2 linked regions of the Blastochloris tepida genome follow. The main gene of each other region encodes a partner of the protein of the gene in region 2 in a complex. Links are inferred from orthologs where the notes say so. Each region holds a gene or a part of one and is shown on either strand. Other genes may lie near its edges.

Region 1 (4,339 bases), 570 kb from region 2 along the record:
ACGGTCCCGGGCCTTCGGCCCTTGCCCGAGAGGACAGGGCTCCCCCTCCCCCAACGTCAGGCTGCGTCGCGGAAGGTCCAGAAGCGGTTGCCTAGGAAGGTCCACACCAGCACGATGCCGGTGGTGATGACCTGTGCCACGAGCCAGTGCAGCCCGGCGCGGGTGGTCAGCACCTCCATCAGCAGGCCGGTGAGCACGAAGGCCACCCCCGCCACCACCGCGAAGCGCGGCACGGCGGCGGCATGGCTGCGCGCGCTGTCGAAGGTGAAGCGCCGGTTGAGCACGTAGGACACCACGCCGCCGACCGTGAAGCCAATGAGCGCGGCGAGGCTCGCCCGCAGGCTGGCCGCCTCCACCAGCAGGGCCAGCACGGCATAGTGGGCGGCGGTGGCGACGGCGCCGACCCCAGCGAAGGCGGCGAACTGGCGGGCGAGGCGCTTGAGCATGGGGCCGGCATAGCCGGTGGGCAGCGCGCTGTCGACGGCAGCGGCCGGCTTCCCTCCCCGGCAATTCTCCTCTAAAGGAGAGGCAGGGTTGCCGGCCTTTCGGCAATAGATCGCCCACCGGTGAGGGCGCGCCATGGGGCGCTGCCCTTTTTTCGTGTGCGCCAACAGCACTCTGCCATGCCCAAACGGACTGACATCTCCACGATTCTGATCATCGGCGCGGGGCCGATCGTCATCGGCCAGGCCTGCGAGTTCGACTATTCCGGCACGCAGGCGGTGAAGGCGCTCAAGGAGGAGGGGTACCGGGTCGTCCTGGTCAACTCCAACCCCGCCACCATCATGACCGATCCGGATCTCGCCGACGCCACCTATATCGAGCCGATCACGCCGGAGATCGTGCGCCGGATCATCGCCAAGGAGCGTGGCGACCGCACCAAGGGCTTCGCGCTGCTGCCCACCATGGGCGGGCAGACCGCGCTCAACTGCGCGCTGTCGCTCGAAAAGATGGGCGTGCTGGAGGAGTTCGACGTCGAGATGATCGGCGCCAAGGCCCAGGCCATCGACAAGGCCGAGGACCGCCAGCTGTTCCGCGAGGCGATGAACCGCATCGGGCTGGAGACGCCGCGCTCGCGTCTCGCCAACGCCTCCGACCTCAAGAAGGCCAACCGCGACGCCTACAAGGCCGAGATCGCCCGCATCAGCGCGCAGGACATTCCCGACGCTGATAAGGCCGAGCAGATCAAGGCGTTCGAGAAGACGTGGCTCAAGGGCGAGGTCGAGCGGCGCAAGCGCTACCAGGACAAGGCGCTGATCGAGGCACTGGAGGCGCTGGACTATGTCGGGCTGCCGGCCATCATCCGCCCGTCCTTCACGCTGGGCGGCACCGGCGGCGGCATCGCCTACAACAAGGCCGAGTTCCTGGAGATCGTCGAGCGCGGGCTCGACGCCTCGCCCACCCACGAGGTGCTGATCGAGGAATCGGTGCTGGGGTGGAAGGAGTTCGAGATGGAGGTGGTCCGCGACCGGGCGGACAACTGCATCATCATCTGCTCGATCGAGAACGTCGATCCGATGGGCGTGCACACCGGCGATTCGATCACCATCGCGCCGGCGCTGACGCTCACGGATAAGGAATACCAGATCATGCGCGACGCCTCGATCGCGGTGCTGCGCGAGATCGGGGTGGAGACCGGCGGCTCCAACGTGCAGTTCGCGGTCAATCCCAAGGACGGGCGGCTCGTCGTCATCGAGATGAACCCGCGCGTGTCGCGCTCCTCGGCGCTGGCGTCGAAGGCCACCGGCTTCCCGATCGCCAAGGTCGCCGCCAAGCTCGCCGTCGGCTACACGCTGGACGAGATCGCCAACGACATCACCGGCGGCGCCACGCCCGCCTCGTTCGAACCGACGATCGACTACATCGTCACCAAGATTCCGCGCTTCGCCTTCGAGAAGTTCTCTTCCTCCGATCCGACGTTCAACGTGTTGACCACGGCGATGAAGTCGGTCGGCGAGGCGATGGCGATCGGCCGCACCTTCGAGGAGAGCCTGCAGAAGGCGCTGCGCTCGCTGGAGACCGGCCTCACGGGCCTCGACGAGATCGAGATCGAGGGGCTCGGCCAGGGCGACGACAAGAACGCCATCCGCGCGGCGCTCGGCACGCCGACGCCTGGGCGGCTGCTGCAGGTCGCGCAGGCGATGCGGCTCGGCTGGAGCGACGACCAGATCCACGAAAGCTGCAAGATCGACCGCTGGTTCCTGGAGCGCATCCGCGCCATCGTCGAGATGGAGGCGGAGATCCGCGCCAAGGGCCTGCCCGGCAGCGCGGCCTCGATGCGCCGGCTGAAGGCGATGGGCTTCTCGGATGCGCGCCTCGCCAAGCTCACCGGCAAGAGCGAGGCCGAAGTGCGCTCCGCCCGCCACGCGCTGGATGTGCGCCCGGTCTACAAGCGCATCGACACCTGCGCCGCCGAGTTCGCCTCGCCCACCGCCTACATGTACTCGACCTACGAGACGCCGTTCGCGGGCGCGCCGGCCGACGAGGCGCGGCCCTCCAACCGCGCCAAGGTGGCGATCCTCGGCGGCGGGCCGAACCGCATCGGCCAGGGCATCGAGTTCGACTATTGCTGCTGCCACGCCTCGTTCGCCCTGCGCGATGCCGGGTTTGAAACGATCATGATCAACTGCAATCCGGAGACGGTGTCGACCGACTACGACACCTCGGACCGGCTCTATTTCGAGCCGCTCACCACCGAGGACGTCACCGAGATCCTCGCGCGTGAACAAACGAATGGCCGCCTGCACGGGGCCATCGTGCAGTTCGGCGGCCAGACGCCGCTGAAGCTCGCCCAGTCGCTGGAAGAGGCGAACATCCCGATCCTCGGCACCTCGCCCGACGCCATCGACCTCGCCGAGGACCGCGACCGCTTCAAGCAGCTTCTCGACAGGCTCGGCCTGAAGCAGCCGCAGAACGCCATCGCCGTGAGCCCGGAGGATGCGCGCGCCAAGGCCGCCGGTATGGGCTATCCCATCGTCATCCGCCCCTCCTACGTGCTGGGCGGCCGGGCGATGGAGATCGTGTTCGACCCCGGCCATCTCGACCGCTACCTGGAGCGGCTGACGCGCGACCTCGCCCGTCCCGGCGAGCTGGTGGTCTCCGACAAGCGGCCGCTGCTGCTCGACCGCTACCTCGCCGACGCCATCGAGATCGACGTCGACTGCCTGTCCGACGGCAAGGACACCTTCGTCGCCGGCGTGATGGAGCACATCGAGGAGGCCGGCATCCATTCCGGCGATTCGGCCTGCTCGCTGCCGCCGCACTCGCTGACGGAGGAAACGATCGCCGAGCTGGAGCGCCAGACCCGCGCCATGGCGCTGGCGCTCAATGTCGGCGGGCTGATGAACGTGCAGTACGCGCTGAAGAACGGCGACATCTACGTGCTGGAGGTCAATCCGCGCGCCTCGCGCACCGTGCCGTTCGTGGCCAAGGTGATCGGCCTGCCGATCGCCAAGATCGCCTCGCGCATCATGGCCGGCGAGACGCTGGCGAGCTTCGGCCTCAAGCCGCGCAAGCTCAACCATATCGGCGTCAAGGAGGCGGTGTTCCCGTTCGCGCGCTTCCCCGGCGTCGACACTGTGCTCGGCCCGGAGATGCGCTCGACCGGCGAGGTGATGGGGCTCGACCGCAGCTATCCGGCGGCCTTCGCCAAGTCGCAACTCGGCTCCGGCACCAAGGTGCCGCGCACCGGCACGGTGTTCGTGTCGGTGAAGGAGGCGGACAAGCCGCGCGTGCTGCCGGTGGCCCGGCTGCTGCACGAGCTCGGCTTCAAGCTCATCGCCACCTCGGGCACCCAGCGCTTCCTGATGGAGAACGGTGTGCCGGCAACCAAGATCAACAAGGTGCTGGAAGGCCGGCCGCACATCGTCGACGCCATCAAGAACGGCGAGGTGCAGCTGGTGTTCAACACCACCGACGGCGCCCAGGCGCTGTCCGACAGCCGTTCGCTCCGGCGGGCCGCCCTCTTGCACAAGGTGCCCTATTACACCACCCTCTCCGGAGCGGTGGCGGCGGCGGAGGGAATCAAGGCCTATCTCGGCGGCGATTTCGAGGTCCAGGCGCTGCAGGCCTATTTCGACGCCGCGTGATACCCTTTCTCCGGAGCCGCGGCGCGGTCGCAGGACAGCGAAGAGGCCGGGGCAGTGAGGTGTTGACGTTCGGGCGATCACGCCGTGATCCCCGAGCGGGTGTGATGCGGGTCACAATGGGCGGCGGCACGGCCGCCGATCGCGTGCCAGCGTCAATATGCGTGAATGCCCCGGGCCGAGGATGATTCGGCCGCGGGCGTTTGAGGATTTGTTCGAGCCGCGCCGAAACGGTTGCGCGGCCGCAGGGGGAA
Region 2 (3,275 bases):
CCGTCGCCACACGGCGCATCAGGGTGATCCGGCGGAGATTCCGTCTCAAAGCAACACTCACGCGCGCCTCCCTTGGTCAGCAGATGGAGTCCGGCTCACGAAGCCGGAGACGCGTAGCCCGCTCGCCGGACGCCGCCGCGGAGGTCGGCGATCCGGCAAGGCCGCCTTCCGGGTTGCAGATGGTTGTCCGGAAGGCCGCGCCAAGCCTAGGCGCGCGGTGGTGACCGAAAGGTTAACGAAACCTCTCCGCGATCCGGCGACTTTGCGACAAATCGTCCGGCGGGCCGGGGCGGGTCGCGTCGGGTCGGGAAGAGATTCAGGGCCGCAGGCCGTCCGCCCGTTTGGGGATCGCGCCGACGATGGTCGGGTCGGGATCGAGGATCGAGGTGATGACGCGGGTGCGGACCGGCGGCGGGTTGGCCTGCTTGCGGGCGAGCTGGCTCGTCAGCGAGTCGCCGACCGAGGCCGCGACATTGGCGAGCCATGTGAAAGCGATGGCCGCAAGCACCGCCGCAAACGCCGTGATCTGCACCCTCGACATGCCGCCCTCCTGCGCCTCGCACAGGACCGGCAGCATGCACACCAGCGGTGGAAATAGCGTTAACCGCCGCTCTCCCGACTGCTTAAATTTTGAAGGATCGGCGGAAATCCGGTCAGGCAGGGCGCGGCGGGGTGAAGGTGACAAGCGCCCGAATGAAGATCACGCGCGCCGGGCGGCGCGTTCCCCCACCCGGACGGCGGCGCGTCCCCCCACCCCCGACCCCTCCCCACCGCTCGCGGGGGGAGGGGAGAAGGGGCGCCTCTTCTCCCCACGAGTACAACGGGGAACGGCCGGGACAGGCCCGCGGCCTTCTCCCCTCCCCCCATGAACGCAGTGAATGGTGGGGAGGGGTCGGGGGTGGGGGGCTTTTCGAGGGGGCGCGAAGCCCGAAACCGGAAAACCGCCTCAGACCACCGCCTTGCGGCTCGCCATCATCTCGGCGAAGCGGGCGAACAGGTAATGGCTGTCCTGCGGGCCGGGCGAGGCCTCGGGGTGGTACTGCACCGAGAAGGCCGGCCGGTCGGTGAGCGCGATGCCGCAGTTCGAGCCGTCGAACAGCGACACGTGGGTCTCCACCGCGTTGCCCGGCAGCGAGTCGCGGTCCACCGCGAAGCCGTGGTTCATCGAGGTGATCTCGACCTTGCCGGTGGTGAGGTCCTTGACCGGGTGATTGGCGCCGTGATGGCCCTGGCGCATCTTGCGCGTCCGGGCGCCGACCGCGAGGCCGAGCATCTGGTGGCCGAGGCAGATCCCGAAGGTCGGCACCTTCTCCGCCAGCAGCGTCTGGATCACCGGCACGGCATACTGGCCGGTCGCCGCCGGATCGCCGGGGCCGTTGGAGAGGAACACGCCGTCCGGGTTCAAGGCCAGGATGTCGGCCGCCGAGGCGGTCGGCGGCACCACCGTGACCTTGGCGCCGGTGGTGGCGATCAGGCGCAGGATGTTGCGCTTGATGCCGTAGTCGATGGCGACGACGTGGCGGCTCGTCGCCTGCTGCCGGCCATAGCCGCCGGGCCACGCCCACACCGTCTCGTCCCAGCCGTAGCGCTGGGTGGCGGCGACCTTCGGCACGAGGTCGAGCCCGTCCATCGCGGGCAGCGCCGCGGCGGCGCGCTTCAGCGCCTCGACGTCGAACCCGCCGTCCGGCGCGTGGGCGATCACCGCGTTCGGCATGCCGGCCTCGCGGATGCGGGCCGTGAGTGCCCGGGTGTCGAGACCGGAGATGCCGATGATGCCGCGTGCCTTCAGCCACGCGTCGAAATGCTTGGCGGCGCGCCAGTTCGAGGCGCCGGTGATCGGCGCGCGCAGCACCACGCCGCAGGCGCCGAGCACCGCCGCCATGTTGACGGTCTCGATGTCGTCGTCATTGGTGCCGACATTGCCGATGTGCGGGAAGGTGAAGGTGATGATCTGCCCGGCATAGGACGGGTCGGTCAGGATCTCCTGATAGCCGGTCATCGCGGTGTTGAAGCACACCTCGCCGGCCGCCTGTCCGGTGGCGCCGAGCCCGAACCCTTCGAGCACCAGCCCGTCGGCCAGCACCAGGAGCGCGGTGGGCTTCGGGTCCTGCCAGCCGGTGTTCTGATTGTCTTGTTCGCTGCCCATCGCTCGCCTACATATGTGGCCGCGCGCGGGCGCACGCCGCAAACGCGACGCCCGGACACGGGACGTTGTCGGATCTTGACCTGCGAACCTAAGTGACAACGGTCCGCGCGTCAACCGCCGCACGAATGGAAATTTCCACGTTTTATCAATCAGATAAAGCGATGCCGCCGTCGTTCCGGCGGGCGCTTTGTCAGCTTACGAAAGGTTTGTCCCGTGATCCGCACCACCCTCACCGAGGCGCTGACCGCCGCAGTCAAGGCCCAGGACAAGCGCAGGATGTCGACGCTGCGGCTGATCACCGCCGCGCTCAAGGACCGCGACATCGACGCCCGCGGCAACGGCAAGGGGCCGCTGTCGGACGACGAGATCTTCGGGCTGCTGGCCAAGATGATCAAGCAGCGCCAGGAGTCGGCGACGATCTACGCCGACAATGGCCGCCCCGAGCTCGCCGCCCAGGAGCGCGAGGAGATCGACATCATCGCCTCCTTCCTGCCCCAGCAGCTCGGCGAGGACGAGGCGAAGGCGGCGATCGCCGCGGTGGTGGCTGAGATCGGCGCCGCCGGCATGAAGGACATGGGCAAGGTGATGGCGGTGCTGAAGGAGCGCTTCGGCGGCCGCATGGATTTCGGCAAGGCGTCCGGCTGGGTCAAGGCCGCGCTGGGGTGATGCGGTTTCCGGCCGATTGGGCTGGGAAACCGCACGATGCGCTTTCCGGCAGATCGGGTCGGACGCCGTTTGATCAACCCGGCGCATGCTCCAGATCGACCACCTGCGCCCCGGTCAGCGCCGCGAGGCGGGCGGGCGCAAGCTCGATCTGCAGGCCGCGCCGGCCGCCATTCACCAGCACGGTGGCGTGCGCCATCGCCGCCGCGTCGAGGAAGGCCGGCACCCGCTTCTTCTGGCCGAGCGGCGAGATGCCGCCGACATGATAGCCGGTGATGCGCTCGGCCGCGGCCGGCGCCATCATCGCCGCCTCCTTCACCTTGGCCGCGGCGGCGAGCTTCTTGAGGCTCACCGTGCGGTCGGAGGCGATGATCGCCACCGCCGGCTTGCCGCCGGCCTCGACCATCAGCGTCTTGAGCAGGCGCGCCGGCTCGATGCCGAGCGCGTCGGCCGCCTGCAGGCCGAT

The links.
Region 1: the proteins of carA (region 2) and carB are in contact, whole or in part, in a solved structure (PDB 1KEE), measured with the Escherichia coli proteins. The link is inferred for Blastochloris tepida from one-to-one orthologs.

The regions. Positions count from the first base shown.
Region 1 is NZ_AP018907.1:2,838,947-2,843,285, forward strand. Bases 259-4,288 are described here. They hold carB (carbamoyl-phosphate synthase large subunit), read left to right. Parts: upstream 259-623; coding sequence 624-4,088; downstream 4,089-4,288. Other genes in these bases: BLTE_RS12895 (GtrA family protein), read right to left, coding at 259-581. In the rest of the region: more of BLTE_RS12895, read right to left, coding at 57-258. UniProt on the Escherichia coli protein: Large subunit of the glutamine-dependent carbamoyl phosphate synthetase (CPSase).
Region 2 is NZ_AP018907.1:3,410,105-3,413,379, reverse strand. Bases 47-3,012 are described here. They hold carA (glutamine-hydrolyzing carbamoyl-phosphate synthase small subunit), read right to left. Parts: upstream 2,147-3,012; coding sequence 947-2,146; downstream 47-946. Other genes in these bases: ybaK (Cys-tRNA(Pro) deacylase), read right to left, coding at 2,886-3,012; BLTE_RS15475 (GatB/YqeY domain-containing protein), read left to right, coding at 2,360-2,812; BLTE_RS15485 (hypothetical protein), read right to left, coding at 317-577. Outside these bases: BLTE_RS15490 (hypothetical protein), read right to left, coding at 1-19; more of ybaK, read right to left, coding at 3,013-3,275. UniProt on the Escherichia coli protein: Small subunit of the glutamine-dependent carbamoyl phosphate synthetase (CPSase).